Regions from separate parts of the Streptomyces sp. NPDC026589 genome, predicted to be linked through region 1. Evidence: predicted binding sites of a transcription regulator. Region 1 holds the regulator's gene; the other holds the start of a gene.
The links. The regulator HrcA, encoded in region 1, represses chaperone genes, less so after heat shock. The targets are predictions, from matches to a motif close to TTNGCACTCNGNNNNNCNGAGTGCNAA.
Positions count from the first base shown of each region.

Region 2: groL (chaperonin GroEL) is a predicted target of HrcA. The motif match lies at 6,734-6,760, and genes of this name have one in related genera.

Region 1 covers NZ_JBEZYG010000003.1:394,456-403,200, reverse strand. Annotated here, with positions in the region: gene dnaJ (molecular chaperone DnaJ) at 1-286, opposite strand, end outside; gene hrcA (heat-inducible transcriptional repressor HrcA) at 287-1,303, opposite strand; gene AB0F29_RS07695 (MBL fold metallo-hydrolase) at 1,468-2,247, shown strand; gene AB0F29_RS07690 (DUF3097 domain-containing protein) at 2,282-3,100, shown strand; gene AB0F29_RS07685 (ABC transporter substrate-binding protein) at 3,261-6,137, shown strand; gene hemW (radical SAM family heme chaperone HemW) at 6,153-7,394, opposite strand; gene AB0F29_RS07675 (ATP-binding SpoIIE family protein phosphatase) at 7,537-8,745, opposite strand, start outside.
Region 2 covers NZ_JBEZYG010000011.1:228,870-237,614, forward strand. Annotated here, with positions in the region: gene AB0F29_RS20760 (FtsX-like permease family protein) at 1-460, shown strand, start outside; gene otsB (trehalose-phosphatase) at 618-1,469, shown strand; gene AB0F29_RS20770 (trehalose-6-phosphate synthase) at 1,553-2,965, opposite strand; gene AB0F29_RS20775 (glucosyl-3-phosphoglycerate synthase) at 3,030-3,980, opposite strand; SAM riboswitch class I at 4,135-4,262, shown strand; gene thrC (threonine synthase) at 4,282-5,583, shown strand; gene AB0F29_RS20785 (MoaD/ThiS family protein) at 5,613-5,891, shown strand; gene AB0F29_RS20790 (cold-shock protein) at 6,340-6,546, shown strand; gene groL (chaperonin GroEL) at 6,924-8,546, shown strand.

The sequences.
Region 1 (8,745 bases):
CCATGATGTCGGAGAAGTTACCGAAGCCGCCGGCTCCGAAACCGCCCGCGCCACCGCCGCCGCCACTGGCGGAGAGGGGGTCGCCGCCGAGGTCGTAGACCTGCTTCTTCTGCGGGTCCGAGAGCACCTCGTAAGCGGCGTTGATCTCCTTGAACCGCTCCTGGGTCTTCGGGTCCGGGTTGACATCCGGGTGCAGCTCGCGTGCGAGCCGACGGAATGCCTTCTTGATCTCGTCCTGAGATGCGTCGCGGCGCACGCCGAGTACGGCGTAGTAGTCCGTGGCCACTTACGACTCCGCCAGGATCTGTCCGACGTAACGTGCCACTGCGCGTACCGCTCCCATCGTTCCGGGGTAGTCCATGCGGGTCGGTCCGACCACGCCGAGTTTGGCGACTGCCTCGTCGCCCGAACCGTAGCCGACCGCGACGACGGACGTGGAGTTGAGCCCCTCGTGGGCGTTCTCGTGCCCGATCCGTACGGTCATGCCGGAGTCCGTGGCCTCACCGAGCAGCTTCAGCAGGACGACCTGTTCCTCCAGTGCTTCCAGCACCGGCCGGATCATCACCGGGAAGTCGTGTCCGAAGCGGGTGAGGTTGGAGGTGCCGCCGATCATCAGCCGCTCCTCCGTCTCCTCGACCAGTGTTTCGAGGAGGGTGGAAAGGACCGTGGAAACCGTCCCGCGGTCCTCGCTGTCGAAGGATTCCGGCAGCTCCTGCACCAGTTGCGGGACATCCGCGAAGCGGCGTCCGACGACCCGGCTGTTGAGCCGGGCCCGCAGATCCGCGAGCGATGCCTCGCCGAAGGGCGCAGGGCAGTCGATCATACGCTGTTCGACCCGGCCCGTGTCCGTGATCAGGACGAGCATCAGCCGGGCGGGGGCGAGCGCCAGCAGTTCCACGTGCCGCACCGTCGAGCGGGTCAGCGAGGGGTACTGCACGACGGCGACCTGCCGGGTCAGCTGCGCGAGCAGCCGCACCGTCCGGCCGACCACGTCGTCGAGGTCGACCGCGCCGTCGAGGAAGTTCTGGATGGCCCGGCGCTCGGGCGAGGAGAGCGGCTTGACGCCCGCGAGCCGGTCGACGAAGAGGCGGTACCCCTTGTCGGTCGGGATGCGTCCCGCGCTCGTGTGCGGCTGGGCGATGAAGCCCTCGTCCTCCAGCACCGCCATGTCGTTGCGGACGGTGGCCGGGGAGACCCCCAGCCGGTGCCGCTCGGTCAGCGCCTTGGAGCCGACGGGCTCCTCGGTGCCGACGTAGTCCTGGACGATGGCGCGCAGCACTTCGAGTCTGCGTTCGCTGAGCATCGCGCACACCTCCAGCTGTGTCTCTCGGTGTCTGTCTGGCACTCGGTGCGTTCGAGTGCCAGCAATCCCCGTGGTCAGTGTACGGGGGTGGGGTGGGGCGGGGGCAAGGGCGACCGGCCACGCCTCCACGAGACCGCGCAGGTCGTTGCCGATAGCGTCCTGGTATGGACGTCGCTTGGGAAGACTTCGGCTGGGAGCGGTTGGGCAACGGTATCGGCAGGCGGCGCCTCCCCGGCTGGGACGCCACCGCCGCGCTGGTCGCCGGGGAGGACGGCGCGTTGCTGTACGACACCGGCGCCACGCTGCGCGAGGGGGTCGAGCTGCGGCGGCAGGCCGAGGCGCTGCTCGGGCGGAGGGTGACGCATATCGCACTGAGCCACCCGCACTTCGATCATGTGCTGGGCACCGCCGCGTTCGCCGGTGCCCAGGTGTACGGGGCGGTGGGCGTCGCGGCGCTGCTGCGCGGCGGGGCGGAGAGCCTGTGCGCCTCGGCTGTGCGCCACGGGGTGCCGGAGGGCGAGGCGGCCCGGTCGGCGGACACGCTGGTGGTCCCGCACCACGAGGTGTGCGGCGACTGGACGCTGGACCTGGGCGGCGGCCGTCAGGTGCTGCTGGCGAACGTGGGCCCCGGGCACAGCGGCCATGACCTCGCGGCGCTGGTGCCGGGCACGGGCGGTGAGCCTCCGGTGGTGTTCTGCGGTGATCTGGTCGAGGAATCGGGCGAGCCGCAGGCGGGCCGGGACGCGATCACCTCGCTCTGGCCGGCCGCGCTGGAGCGGCTGCTGGCGCTGGGCGGCGAGGGTGCGCTGTACGTGCCGGGGCACGGGGCGGTGGTGGACGCGGCGTTCGTGCGGGCGCAGCGGGCGTCGCTGGCGGAGCGCTTCGACGTGGACCTCGACGCGGGACCCGGCGTGGACGTCAACGCCGGACTCGACGTGGGATGAGCCCTGACGCGGGTACGGCGAATATCGTCGTGCCATGCGCAGCTACCAGCCGGACCTGACCCCGCCGTGGAAGAGGTCCGCCCCCGTGCCCGAGGTGCCCGCCGAGCCCGATCTGGTCGTGGAGGAGGTCTCCACCGGCTTCTGCGGGGCGGTGATCCGCTGCGAGAAGACGGCCCAGGGGCCGACGGTGACCCTGGAGGACCGCTTCGGCAAGCACCGGGTGTTCCCGATGGAGCCGCGCGGCTTCCTGCTGGAGGGCAGGGTCGTCACGCTGGTGCGCCCGGGCCCGGGCGGCCCGGTGCGTCCCACCCGTACGGCCTCCGGTTCGGTGGCGGTGCCCGGGGCGCGGGCCCGGGTGGCGCGGGCCGGGCGGATCTATGTGGAGGGCCGGCACGACGCGGAGCTGGTGGAGCGGGTGTGGGGTGACGACCTGCGCATCGAGGGCGTGGTCGTGGAGTACCTGGAGGGGGTGGACGACCTGCCGGCGATCGTCGGGGAGTTCGCTCCGGGGCCGGACGCCCGGCTGGGGGTGCTGGTGGATCACCTGGTGCCCGGCTCCAAGGAGTCCCGGATCGCCGAGCGGGTGACCGGGGACCATGTGCTGGTGGTGGGGCACCCGTACATCGACGTGTGGGAGGCGGTGAAGCCGTCCTCCGTGGGGATCGACGCGTGGCCGGTGGTGCCGAGGGGGCAGGACTGGAAGACGGGCGTGTGCCGGGCGCTGGGATGGCCCCAGAACACCGGGGCGGCCTGGCAGCACATCCTGTCCAAGGTCCGCAGCTACAAGGATCTTGAACCCCAACTGCTGGGCCGGGTAGAGGAATTGATCGACTTCGTCACCCTTCCGGACTGATGTCCGGAGCCTGATTCCGACCTGTTGCAGGACTGTCGCAGAGGATCTCGTGCCGATCCCTATGAATGCCTGCGTCCCACACGCACCATCGGTTATTGAGGTGGAGGAACGGGCAGGCGGTTCACGGGCCGAAGGGCTCACGGGGGAAGGGCGGGTACCGATGGCGCGCGAGGTCTGGCGGGACAGTGCGGACAACGAGGCGGCCTCGGCCGTCTTCCATCTGATACAGCAGCTGATCGACCGGTACCGGGTCAACCGGCCGGTGATGCCGCTCGTGGTGGTCCAGGCGGCGGACGCCGGGGCCGGGCCGGAGATCGACGCGCGGGTGGAGCAGCTCGTGCATCAGGTGCACCGGGCCAACGAGTTGCGCCGGGTGCCGGTGCGGCTGCTGGACGGCGAGGGGGCGACCCCGTACGAGGCGGCGCTCGCCATGGTGCGCACGCTCTCCGAGAAGCCGTGGGAGACCCGCGAGAACACCCAGTACAAGACCTTCTCCTTTCCCCGCTCCCGGCTGCTCGGGGCGATCGAGCAGGCCACCGCGACGGTGGTCGAGCAGTCCGACGGGAACACCTCCGAGGTGCGCGAGGAACGGATCCTGGAGCAGCTGAGCCGGCTGCGCTGGCGGTCCGGCCGGCCGCGCGGGGGCACCCGGTGGGCCTCGCTGCGGCAGTCGGTGCGGCCCGAGACGTTCGTCGGCGCGCTCTTCATCGCCCTGCTCAGCGTGTTGCTCGGGGAGATCGGCTGGCTGCTGACGGCCCTGGTGGCGGCCGTCGCGCTGATCGGGCTCGCCGTGGTGGGCCTGGCGAGCCGGGCCGCGCCGCCGCTGCTGTGGGTGCGCCGGGCCAGCCGGTGGTTCGCCACCACCTCGTCCCTGGCCGCCTCCAGCACCGGCTATCCGTCGGACGGCTGGTCGTGGCTGTCGCCGAGCGGTTCGTGGCGGGTGATCCGGGCGCGGGCGGCGGCGGTCGCGGAGCGGGTGGCGGACGCGGGGGCGGGCGACGAGTACGCGCGCCAGTTCCATCTGGAGCTGCGGGTGCAGGCGCTGCTGGAGGATCTGCGGCACAACTACCGCCCGCACTCCCTGGACTGGCGGCGCAGCAAGCGCACGGTCCCGCCGGTGGTGTTCTTGCCCCGGGCGACCCAGGACAACGGCGGCATCCTGCTGATCAACGCGATCAACAGCGTACGGTCGCGGCGCAGCGAGGTGGATCCGCTGCTGCTGCTCGCCTCGCTCCAGGCCCCCGAGATCATGCGGCACACGCCGCCGCTGCCCCCGGAGCGGCCGGGGTCCGGTGCGCCGTCCGGTTCGTCCGGGGCGCGGGCCCGCTACGAGCGCTGGGTCGACGATCTGAGTCTGGGCCAGTCGCCGGGGGCGGCGGCGACCCTGGCGTGGGTGCTGCTGCTGCCGCTGTCCACCGAGAAGCTGACCCACGAGCACGCGCACGCGCAGCTCGTCACCCACCGGGTGCGGCGGACCTGGGCGTGGTGGGTGATGTCGCGGGCGAGCATCGCCGTGCTCGTCGTGGGCAGTCTGCTGGGGGCGTTCCTGTGGGCCGGGCACTGGCGCGACACGTACTGCCACGGGCCGCTGACCGACCGGAACACGGACGCGATCTGGGCCGGGAAGGGGGACGACCGGGAGTGCGTGGGGGTGGCGACCGCCCCCGAGGTGCGCTTCGCGCGGGGCAACGACCTGGATCTGAACGGGGCCGGGGAGGGCATCACCTTCGAGCGGATCGAGCAGGCGATCCGGGACGAGAACGACGACATCGAACCGGGCGACACGTACGTGACGGTCGTGTACGCCGGTCCGCTCACCGCCACGGGGAAGGAGCGGGAGGAGACCCGCAAGGGCCTGGAGGAGCTGACCGGCGTCTATCTCCACCAGCGGGAGGTGAACAAGACCGTGCGCCGGTCGGTGAAGCTGCGGGTGCTGACCGCGAACGGCGGCGAGGACATGCTGCGGCAGCTCACCGCCGTGCGGAAGATCATCGAGGTGGCCCGGCGGGATCCGACGGTGGTCGGGGTGGTCGGTCTCGGCCGCAACACCGACGAGAGCGACGACGCGGTGAAGCTGCTGCGCGAGGCCGGGCTGCCGGTGGTGAACACGACGAACTCCAGCAGCGACCTGCCCCGGGAGTTCCCCAACTACTTCGGCCTCGCGGCGACGGACGAGGAGCAGACGCACACGCTGGGGCTGGTCGCCCGGCAGATCGCGAAGGACCTCGACCGTCCGCACGCGCTCGTGCTGTCGCGCGAGGACCGCAACGGGGACCTGGACCGGTACACCGCCGAGCAGCGGGACGCGGGCCGGCAGATGCTGCACGACGCGGGCTTCGATCTGGGCAAGGACGTGCCGTACGACCTGCCGGGCGGGGCGAGCCTGAACGCCCCGCTGACGACCATCTGCCGGGCCGAGCGGGTCCCCGACGCGCTGTACTTCGCGGGGCGGGTCGAGGACGTACCGACGCTGATGCGGGGCCTGTCGGTGACCACCGGGTGCTCGGACCGTCGGATGACGGTGTTCACCGGGGACGATCTGACGAAGGGGACGTTCGACGCCAGCACGTCCATCGCGGCCAACGTCACGCTCTACCACAGCTCGCTCGCTCCGCTGGACCGGGGAAAGAACCTCGGTTTCTACGGGGACGCGTACCGCACGCTGCGGGCGCTGCACCCCGAGGGGGAGGTCACCGCGCTGGCGTCGGGGGGTGCGGCGTACGAGGACGGCCTGTTCGCCAGCGGGCAGACCGTCATCTCCTACAGCGCGACGGCCGCCCTGTACGACGCGGCGGCCCGCGGCGACAAGCGCCGGAGCGCGGCGGAGACCTGGGCGACCCTGCACACGGTGGACCTCAACAACATGCCGACGGGGACGATCTCGTTCAGCCGGACGCGGTCCTCGGTCTCCGACAACGTGCACGGCCTCAACATCGTCAAGGTGGTCCGTCCCAAGCCGAACGCCGATCGGACCGTGGTCTGCGGCAAGCCTGCCGGGGTCGCGCCCCCGCTGACGGTCAAGGACTGCCGGCCGTGAGGCGGCCCGGCCGGTTCAGTCGACGAGGTCGCGGACGACGGCGTCGGCCAGGAGCCGCCCGCGCAGGGTGAGGACCGCGCGGCCCTGCCCGTACGGCTCCGGGTCCAGCAGCCCGTCGGTCAGGGCGCGGCGGGAGGCGGCGAGGCCGTCGGGTTTCAGGAGGGAGAGCGGGCAGCCCTCGCGCAGCCGGAGCTCCAGCAGGATGCGCTCGACCCGGCGGTCCTCCTGGCCGAGGACCTCGCGGCCCGCGCCGGGTGAGCGGCCCTCGGAGAGCGCCTGGGCGTACGCGCCGGGGTGCTTCACGTTCCACCAGCGGACCCCGCCGACGTGGCTGTGGGCGCCGGGGCCCGCGCCCCACCAGTCGGCGCCGCGCCAGTACAGCTCGTTGTGCAGGCAGCGGCCCGCCTCGGTGGTGGCCCAGTTGGAGACCTCGTACCAGTCGAAGCCGGCGGCGGCGAAGGCCTCGTCCGCGATGAGGTAGCGGTCGGCGTGCGCGTCGTCGTCGGTCATCGGGATCTCGCCGCGCCGGATGCGGCGGGCGAGCTGGGTGCCCTCCTCGACGATCAGGGCGTACGCGGAGACGTGGTCGGGGCCCGCGCCGATCGCGGCGTCCAGGGTGGCCCGCCAGTCGTCGTCGGACTCACCGGGGGTGCCGTAGATCAGGTCGAGGTTGACGTGGTCGAAGCCGGCCGCCCGGGCCTCGGCGACACAGGCCTCGGGGCGGCCGGGGGTGTGCGTGCGGTCCAGGATCTTCAGGACGTGCTGCTTGGCGCTCTGCATGCCGAAGGAGACCCGGTTGAAGCCGCCCTCGCGGAGCGCGGCGAGGTAGGCCGGGTCGACGGACTCCGGATTGGCCTCGGTGGTGATCTCCGCGTCGTCCGCGAGCCCGAACTCCTCCCTGATCGCCGCCAGCATGCGCACGAGGTCCGCCGCGGGCAGCAGGGTGGGCGTGCCGCCGCCGACGAAGACCGTGCGCACGGGGCGGGGGTCGTCGCCGAGGACCTTGCGGGCCTGGCGGACCTCCTCGATCAGGTGGGCGGCGTAGTTGTCGCGGGAGGCCAGGGCCCCGCCGGAGCCGCGCAGCTCGGTGGCGGTGTAGGTGTTGAAGTCGCAGTAGCCGCAGCGGGTGGCGCAGTAGGGGACGTGCAGGTAGAAGCCGAGCGGGCGGTCGGCTGCGCCTTCCAGGGCGTGGCGGGGCAGCGCCCCGTCGTCGGGCACGGGCTCACCATCGGGCAGTACGGAAGGCATACCGACCATTGTCGCTCGCCGCGGGGGTTCCCCGGACCGGGTGGCTTCCCGGACCGGGTGGCTTCCCGGGCCGGGTGGCTTCTCGCGCACCGGCCCGGTCAGTCCGCGGGCAGGTCAGTGCGCGTGCCGACCCGTCCAGTCCGCGGGCGGGTCAGTGCGCGTGCAGGACCAGCAGGGCCACGTCGTCGTCCGGGGGCTGCTCGGCGAACTCGTGGACGGCCCGCCGGATGCGCTCGGCCGTCGCCTCGGCGGGCAGCCCGGCGCACCCGGCCAGCACCCGGGCCAGCCCGTCCCCGTCGTCGAACATCAGCGGGCCCGACCGGCGCTCGGTCACCCCGTCCGTGACGCAGAGCAGGGTGTCCCCGGGCGCGAGGTCGAAGCCCTGGCTCTCGTACGCCACGTCCTCGACGACCCCGAGCAGCACCTGGGGCTCGGCGGCCGGGCGTACGGAGCCGTCGGGGCGCAGCAGCAGCGGCAGGGGGTGCCCGGCGCTGGCAACCGTGCAGCGGACCCCGCCGTCGGGGAGCGGCACGACCTCCCCGTACAGCAGGGAGAGGAACCGGGACTGGGTGCCGTCGTGGAGCTGCTGGCCCCCGGCGGCGGCGACCATGAGGGCGGCGGCCTCGGCGGCCTCCATGGCGTCGTCGAGGAGCAGCCGGTTCAGCCGGTCCAGGACCTCCCCGACGCCGAAGCCCTCCCGGGAGAGCAGCCGCAGCCAGGGGCGGGCGAGGCCGGTGACGACGGCGGCCTCGGGGCCGCTGCCCTGGACGTCGCCGAGGACGAAGCACCAGCGGTCGCCGGGGCACGCGAAGATGTCGTAGAAGTCACCGCCGACCACCCCGTCGTCGCTCGGTTCGTAGACGAGGGCGCTGGTGACGCCGGGGATCTCGGCGACCTTGCTGGGGAGCAGGCCGCGCTGGAGGATCCGGCTGATGGTGGCCTGGCGGGTGTAGGCCCGGGCCGCGCCTACGGCGAGGCCGAGGCGGCGGACGAAGTCCTCGATCAGCGAGCCGACGGCCTCCGGCACCTGGGCGACGCCCTCGCGGCCGACGAGGACGGTGCCGAGCGCCCGGCCACCGGCGGTGATGCGGAAGGCGAGCGCGGCCCCGTCCCGGCCGCCGGGGTGCGGGGGCGGCGCTGGAGCGGCCGGCCGGTCCTCGCGGCCCTCCCCGACCTCCTCCCGGTCGCTCTCGACGAGGTGGGCGGGCCAGGGCACGGGGACGGAGACGGGACCGCAGCCGACGCCTGCCGGGAGGCGCAGGGGCTCCCGCTCCAGGACGGCGCGCAGGGGCTCGGTGCCGGTCTCGTCGCTGTGCCAGACGCGGGCGAGCCGGGGTTCGGCGGCCGGTCCTCCGCCCTC
Region 2 (8,745 bases), on a different contig from region 1:
GCGGGTGACGACCCGGGCGGAGTGGCTGGCCGCGAACGGCCCGGGGACGAGCGACCAGACCAGGACCGGGCTCCGGATGATCCTCGGCATCGCCCTTCTCTGTACGGCGACGGCCCTGGCCAACACTCTGGTCATGGCCACCTCCGACCGGGTCCGCGATCTCGCCGTGCTCCGTCTCGCCGGAGCCACCGTCCCCCAGGTCCTGCGGCTCGTCGCGGCCGAGGCGGTGGCGGCGGTCGGTGTGGGCGCCGTCCTCGGGGGCGCGGTCGCGGCGGTGAACCTGCTGGTGGTGTGGGGTGCGCTGGTGCTGCTGGGCGTCGTGTCCGCCGTCGTGGTGCCCTGGGGAACGCTCGGCCTCGTCGTCGCGGCCGCCGCGCTCCTGGCCGCCGTCTCCGCCGTCCTGCCCGCCTCGCTCGCCCTGCGCACCCGGCCGGTCGAACTCGCCGGCGCCCGGGAGTAGCCCCGTCGGCTGCTCACCGGCGCCCGGGAGACGTCCGTCGTCGCCGACTGCTCACCGGCACTGCGAGGAGTCGTTGCCGGACCCGTGACGCCCGTGAGCAGCCGACGACGCCTTCACAAGGCTCGTGATCAACCCGTCCAGGGCATAGGCTCGCCCCATGGGCAGCCACTCCGCACATCTGCCGAACCCGACCACCCCGGCCGGCCGCGAGGGGCTCGACGCCGTTCTCGCCCGGCCCGACCGCGCGGTCGTCGCCCTCGACTTCGACGGCACGCTCGCCGACATCGTCCCGGACCCCGAGCAGGCCCGCGCCCACCCCGGCACGGTGGCCGCGCTCGCCGCGCTCGCGCCGAAGGTCGCCGCCGTCGCCGTGATCACCGGCCGCCCGGCGGGCGTCGCGGTGCGCTACGGAGGTTTCGCGGGCGTTCCCGGACTGGAGCACCTCGTCGTGCTCGGGCACTACGGCGCCGAACGCTGGGACGCCGTGACCGGCACCGTGAACACCCCCGCCCCGCACCCCGGCGTCGCCGCCGCCCGGGCTGAACTCCCCGGCGTACTGCACGAGTTCGACTCCTGGCGCGGCACCTGGATCGAGGAGAAGGGCCAGGCCGTCGCCGTCCACACCCGGCGCGCCCAGGACCCGCAGGCCGCCTTCGAGACGCTGCGCGGCCCCCTCGGCGAGCTGGCCGCCAAGCACGGTCTGATCGTTGAACCGGGCCGCCAGGTCCTGGAGTTGCGCCCGCCCGGGATGGACAAGGGCGTCGCGCTCGGCAGGTTCGTCGCGGAGCTGGACGCCGAGTCCGTGATCTACGCCGGCGACGACCTCGGGGACCTCGCCGCGTTCGCGGCGGTGGAGAAGCTGCGGACCGAGGGCCCGGACGGCATCCCCGGCCTCCTGGTGTGCAGCGGCAGCGCCGAGGTGCCCGAACTGGCCGAGCGGGCCGACCTGTCGGTGCCGGGCCCGGCCGCCGTGGTCGCGTTCCTGGCGGCGTTGGCCGAGCGGCTCTGAGCCGAGTCGAGCGACTCCGAGTCGAGTCAAGCGGCCCTGAGCAGAGTCAAGCGGCTCTGAGCAGAGTCGGGAGACCGGCCGCCTCACCCCTGCCGCAGCGCCTCCAGCTGGTCCAGGAACCACTGCTGGGGCGGCAGCGCGGTCGCCGCCTCGGCCAGGCGTTTCGTGCGGCCGGACCGCTCGTCGGCGCTCATCGTCAGCGCCTCGTGCAGGGCCTCCGCCGTGCCCACCACGTCGTACGGGTTCACCACGATCGCGTCCTCGCCCAGCTCCTCGTACGCCCCCGCCTCCCGCGACAGCACCAGCGCGCAGCCGTGGTCGGAGACGACGGGGACCTCCTTGGCGACCAGGTTCATCCCGTCGCGGATCGGGTTGACCAGAGCCACGTCCGCCAGCCGGTACGCGGCCAGCGAGCGTGCGAAGTCGTCCTTGACGTGGAGCACGACCGGCGTCCAACTCTCGGTGCCGTACGCCCCGTTGATCTCCGTGGCCAGGGTCTGCACCGCCGCCGTGTAGTCCCGGTAGACGGCGAGGTCCTGCCGGGAGGGGTAGGCGAAGGCGATGTGCACGACGCGCTCGCGCCACTCGGGGTGGGCGTCCAGCAGGGCCCGGTACGCGTGCAGGCCGCGCACGATGTTCTTGGACAGCTCGGTGCGGTCCACCCGGACGATGGTCTTCCGGCCCTCGCCCACCTGCTCCCGCAGCGCTGCCATCCGCTCGTCCACGTCGGCCTCGTGCGCGCGCCGGCGCAGGAAGTCCGCGTCGGCCCCCAGGCCGTGCACCCCGATCCTCGTCCGGCCCGTGCCGCCGAGGATCTCCGTGCAGCAGCCGATGAACGCGTCCGCCCAGCGGCGGGTCAGGAACGCGGCCCGGTCCGCGCCGAGGATGCCGCGCAGCAGCTGCTCCGCGATGTCGTCGGGCAGCAGCCGGTAGTAGTCGACGGGTGCCCACGGGGTGTGCGAGAAGTGACCGATCCTGAGGTCCGGGCGCAGCTCCCGGAGCATGCCGGGGACCAGGGCCAGGTGGTAGTCCTGCACGAGGACCGACGCCCCGGGGCCCGCCTCCTCGGCGAGCGCCTCGGCGAAGGCCCGGTTGTACGTCTCGTACGAGCCCCACCGGCGGCGGAACTCCGCGTCGAAGACCGGCTCCACGGGCGTCTGGTAGAGCAGGTGGTGGACGAACCACAGCACCGAGTTGGCGATGCCGTTGTACGCGTCCGCGTGTACCTCGGCGTCGATGTCGAGCATCCGCACGCCCGTTTCGCCGACCCCGCGCCGCACCGCCTCGCGGTCCCCGTCGCCGAGGGCCGCGCAGACCCACAGCTTGTCGTCGACGGCGCTCAGTCCGGAGACGAGACCTCCGCCGCCGCGCTTGGCGTCGAGCGTCCCGTCCTCGCCGAGCGTGTACGAGATCGGGCCGCGGTTGGACGCGACGAGGACCTGGGCGGTGGAGGCGGCCGCGGGTTCGGGTTCGTGTTCGGCGTGCTCGGAGACCATGTAGCGGAACCTAGCCCGTTCGGGAAGCCCCCAAACGCCTCAGGGCTTCATGCGGCCCACCGCCTCACGCCGCGTGGCGCTCCGCGTACTCCGCGATCTCCCGCATCGGCGGCCGCTCCTCCGTGTCCACCGCATGGGTGCGGGGTACGAAGCCGCCCTCGCCGCGCTCGAACTGGGTCAGCGCGGGCCGCACCAGATGACCCCGGGAGAGCCGCAGCTGCGCCGTGCGGTAGATCGCCGCCGCCATCCGGCCCAGCGCCTGCCCGTCCTGGTGGCGGTGTCTGCGCACGCCGACGTCGACCTGGCCCAGCGCGTCCAGGCCCACCGTGTGCAGCGCGTCGACCAGCAGGCCCAGCTCCACTCCGTAACCGACCGGGAACGGCAGCCGCTCCAGCAGGGACCGCCGCACCGCGTACTCGCCGCCCAGCGGCTGCACGAACCCGGCCAGCTGGGGCCAGTGCAGATTGAGCAGCGGGCGCGCCACCAGCTCGGTGACCCGACCGCCCTGACCTGCGCTGTCGCCGAGCGGGCGGTCGTACATCGCCTTGACGAACTGGAGGGACGGGTCGGTGAGCAGCGGTCCGACCGTGCCCGAGACGAAGTCCGCGGAGAAGTCCCTGAGGTCGGCGTCGACGAAGCAGACGATCTCGCCGCTCGTCACCAGGAGTGACCGCCACAGCACCTCGCCCTTGCCGGGCAGGGCCGGGACGCGGGGCAGGATCGCGTCCCGGTGGACCACCCGGGCACCCGCCGCCCGGGCCACGGCGGCGGTGGCGTCGGTGGAGCCGGAGTCGATCACCACGAGTTCGTCGACCAGCCGGACCTTCTCCATCAGCTCCCGGCGGATCGTCGCCACGATCGCGCCGACCGTGGCCTCCTCGTTCAGCGCCGGCAGCACCACGCTCACGGACGTGCGGTGCGGATCGGCGTCCCGGGCGTCGGTGAGCCGGTTCAGCGGGCGGTCGCCGGACGACCAGGAACGCCTGGTCAGCCAGCGTTCCACCTCTTCGAGCACGGTCGGCACTCCCTGTGTGTGATCCATCTCGCGGTTCGGACGACTATCTCAACGGTCCGGTGCTTCGGTTACAGTCTTGAACAACGCGTATCGCCGTCGCATGTCGGGGTCGGAGCGCGCATAAACGCCTGGATCGAAGATCCAGCGCCATAAGAGCTCATCCAGAGGGACTGAGGGAACGGCCCGTTGAAGTCCCGGCAACCCTCCTGCCGACCGCGAGGTCACGGTGGGGAAGGTGCCAATTCCGTCTTGCGGCGAAATGCGTCGTAGGGAAGATGAGGAGAAAGGGACCTCCGCCATCATGGCTGTTCAGACCGTTGCAGGTAGCACCGCTTCTTCCGCCCCGGCCGTCGATCTCGGCCCCGCCGCGGCGCTTTCCTGCCGCGAGTGCGGCGAGCGTTTCGAGCTCGGCCCCCTTTTCGCCTGTGCGTCCTGTTTCGGGCCGCTGGAAGTGGCCTACGACCTGCCCACGGGCTCCCCGGAGGAGCTGCGCAAGCGCATCGAGGCCGGCCCGAACAACATCTGGCGCTACGCCCCGCTGCTGCCGGTGCCCGCGGACGTCGCGGAGAAGCCCAACATCAACCCCGGCTTCACCAAGCTCGTCAAGGCCGACAACCTCGCCCGTGAGCTGGGCGTCACCGGCGGCCTGTACGTGAAGGACGACTCCGGCAACCCGACGCACTCCTTCAAGGACCGCGTCGTCGCCATCGCCGTCGAGGCCGCCCGCGCCTTCGGCTTCACCACCCTCTCCTGCTCCTCCACGGGCAACCTGGCCGGAGCCGTCGGCGCCGCCGCCGCCCGGGCCGGACTGCGCTCCTGTGTGTTCATCCCGCACGACCTGGAGCAGGGCAAGGTCGTCATGGCCGCGGTGTACGGCGGTGAGCTGGTCGGCATCGAGGGCAACTACGACGACGTCAACCGCTTCTGCTCCGAGCTCATCGGCGACCCGCTCGGCGAGGGCTGGGGCTTCGTCAACGTCAACCTGCGCCCGTACTACGGCGAGGGCTCCAAGACGCTGGCGTACGAGATCTGCGAGCAGCTCGGCTGGCGGCTGCCCGACCAGATCGTCATCCCGATCGCGTCCGGCTCCCAGCTCACGAAGATCGACAAGGGGTTCCAGGAGCTGATCAAGCTCGGCCTCGTCGAGGACCGCCCGTACAAGATCTTCGGCGCCCAGGCCGAGGGCTGCTCCCCGGTCTCCGCCGCCTTCAAGGCGGGCCACGACGTGGTGCGCCCGCAGAAGCCGAACACCATCGCCAAGTCGCTGGCCATCGGCAACCCGGCGGACGGCCCGTACGTCCTGGACATCGCCCGCCGCACCGGCGGCGCGGTGGAGGACGTGACCGACGAGCAGGTCGTCGACGCGATCAAGCTGCTGGCGCGCACCGAGGGCATCTTCGGCGAGACGGCGGGCGGCGTGACGCTCGGCGTGACGAAGAAGCTCGTCGAGGCGGGCGTCATCGACCCGACGCTCACCACCGTCGTCCTGAACACCGGCGACGGCCTCAAGACGCTGGACGCGGTCTCCGCGACCTCGCAGGCCACGGCGACCATCAAGCCGAGCCTGGACGCGTTCCGCGCCGCGGGCCTCGCCGCCAGCTGATCACCAGAGACTTCAGGAAGGCACCCACCATGAGCGTCAAGGTCCGCATCCCCACCATCCTCCGTACGTACACGGGCGGCCAGGCCGAGGTCCCGGCGGAGGGCGCCAAGCTCTCCGAGGTCATCGAGTCCCTGGAGAAGGACCACCCGGGCATCGCTGCCCGTGTCCTGGACGACCAGGGCAAGCTGCGCCGCTTCGTGAACGTGTACGTCAACGACGACGACGTGCGCTTCGAGGGCGGCCTGGACGCGGCCACGCCCGACGGCGCGGGCGTCTCGATCATTCCCGCCGTCGCCGGCGGCTGCTGAACCGCTGAGGGCCCGTCCCGCTCCACGGCGGCCCATCGCACCTCTGTGTGACCACAGTTGCCCCCTCCGCGAGAGAAGCGGAGGGGGCAATTCTGTATGGTTGAGCACGGTACAGTTGGGGAAGCCCCGCCCGCTGCCCGTGCCGCCCGCATATGTGAATGCGCCCGGACCCGATAAGAAGCAGCCAAAGTGCGTGAACCTCTTGCGGCATAAGTGCCCTTTGTCTGGCCCGACTTGCCCGTAAATCTCAGCAAACCCGCATATTCGCGTGTTCTGCTGTGCCCAGAATTCTCGTCTGATTGACCTGTTGCAGAGGGCAGTTGGGCGGATACATTCGGCCGCGGTCGACGCGCTGCGGCGCCGCACACCCTCTCCTGTCGGGGGTGAGTTCCGACCCGGGTCCGCGAAGTGCGGTCCCGTGCAAGGGCCAGTAATAGGGGAGTTAGGCATGGCTCAGGGCACCGTCAAGTGGTTCAACGCGGAGAAGGGGTACGGCTTCATCGCGGTCGACGGTGGTGCGGATGTTTTCGTCCACTACAGCGCGATCCAGATGGACGGGTACCGCACCCTCGAAGAGGGTCAGCGAGTTGAATTCGAGATCTCGCAGGGCCAGAAGGGGCCCCAGGCCGACATGGTCAAGCTCGCCGTCGGCTGAGCTCGGCGCGGTCGTCCGACGACACTACTCACGCACGCAGGGCCCGGCCCCCGGATCAGGGGACCGGGTCCTTCGTGCGTCCCGGGGGCCCTGTCGGGAGGCGCGCCGCCGCCCGCCGCCGCCCGCGTCCGATGCGCGGCGCCGCCTGCCTCCGACGCGCGCCGCTGTCCACATCCGGAGAGGGACGCTTGCACTCGCAGGGGTCGAGTGCTAATCATTGGCGTTAGCACTCTCCAGGTGAGAGTGACAGAAACTTGGACCGGGCCGGTGAGGCCCGCAGGCGCGGTGGGGCAAGGAACCACCACGCAGGCAGGCCGTCCGTCGCGGGCGCCTCTCGGTCCGGAGAAATCCACCCCTGTCCGGGAGGACCACTTCACATGGCCAAGATCATCGCGTTCGACGAGGAGGCACGGCGCGGTCTCGAGCGCGGGATGAACCAGCTCGCCGACGCCGTCAAGGTCACCCTCGGCCCCAAGGGCCGTAACGTCGTCCTCGAGAAGAAGTGGGGCGCGCCCACGATCACCAACGATGGTGTTTCCATCGCCAAGGAGATCGAGCTCGAGGACCCGTACGAGAAGATCGGTGCGGAGCTGGTCAAGGAGGTCGCCAAGAAGACGGACGACGTCGCCGGCGACGGTACGACCACCGCCACCGTTCTGGCTCAGGCTCTCGTCCGCGAGGGCCTGCGCAACGTCGCCGCAGGCGCCAACCCGATGGCCCTCAAGCGGGGCATCGAGAAGGCCGTCGAGGCCGTCTCCGCCGCGCTGCTGGAGCAGGCCAAGGACGTGGAGACCAAGGAGCAGATCGCTTCGACCGCCTCCATCTCCGCCGCCGACACCGAGATCGGCGCCAAGATCGCCGAGGCGATGGACAAGGTCGGCAAGGAAGGCGTCATCACCGTCGAGGAGTCCCAGACCTTCGGTCTGGAGCTTGAGCTCACCGAGGGTATGCGCTTCGACAAGGGCTACATCTCGGCGTACTTCGCGACCGACATGGAGCGTATGGAGGCGTCGCTCGACGACCCGTACATCCTGATCGTCAACTCGAAGATCGCCAGCGTCAAGGACCTGATCCCGCTGCTGGAGAAGGTCATGCAGTCGGGCAAGCCCCTGCTGATCATCGCCGAGGACGTCGAGGGCGAGGCGCTCTCCACCCTGGTCGTCAACAAGATCAAGGGCACGTTCAAGTCCGTCGCCGTCAAGGCTCCGGGCTTCGGCGACCGCCGCAAGGCCATGCTCGCGGACATCGCCATCCTCACCGGTGGCACCGTGATCTCCGAGGAGGTCGGTCTCAAGCTGGAGAACGCCGGCCTGGACCTGCTCGGCCGTGCCCGCAAGGTCGTCATCACCAAGGACGAGACCACGATCGTCGACGGCGCCGGTGACAGCGACCAGGTTCAGGGTCGCGTCAAGCAGATCCGTGCCGAGATCGAGAACTCCGACTCGGACTACGACCGCGAGAAGCTCCAGGAGCGTCTGGCGAAGCTGGCCGGCGGCGTGGCCGTCATCAAGGCCGGCGCCGCCACCGAGGTGGAGCTCAAGGAGCGCAAGCACCGCATCGAGGACGCGGTGCGCAACGCCAAGGCCGCCGTCGAGGAGGGCATCGTCGCCGGTGGTGGCGTGGCTCTGCTCCAGGCCTCGGCCGTCTTCGAGAAGCTCGACCTCACGGGCGACGAGGCGACCGGCGCCAACGCCGTGAAGCTCGCGCTGGAGGCCCCGCTCAAGCAGATCGCCGTCAACGGTGGTCTTGAGGGTGGCGTCGTCGTGGAGAAGGTCCGCAACCTGCCGATCGGTCACGGCCTCAACGCCGCGACCGGCGAGTACGTGGACATGATCGCCGAGGGCATCATCGACCCGGCGAAGGTCACGCGCTCCGCTCTGCAGAACGCCGCGTCCATCGCCGCGCTCTTCCTCACCACCGAGGCCGTCATCGCCGACAAGCCCGAGAAGGCCGGCGCGGCCGCCCCGGGCGGCATGCCGGGCGGTGACATGGACTTCTGATCCGCCGCGGAGTCCCGGGCCCGCCCGGAAGCCCCTCCGGCTGATCGAAGTTCGCCGTACGTCCCACAGGGGCGGTATCTCCTTCGCGGAGGTGCCGCCCCTGTGGCGTTCCCCGACGGGCCGATGCGCGCCGCCGCGTGCCGAGGCATGCCGACGCGTGTCGCCGCGGGCCGATGCGTGCCGCCGCGGGCAGCCCGGT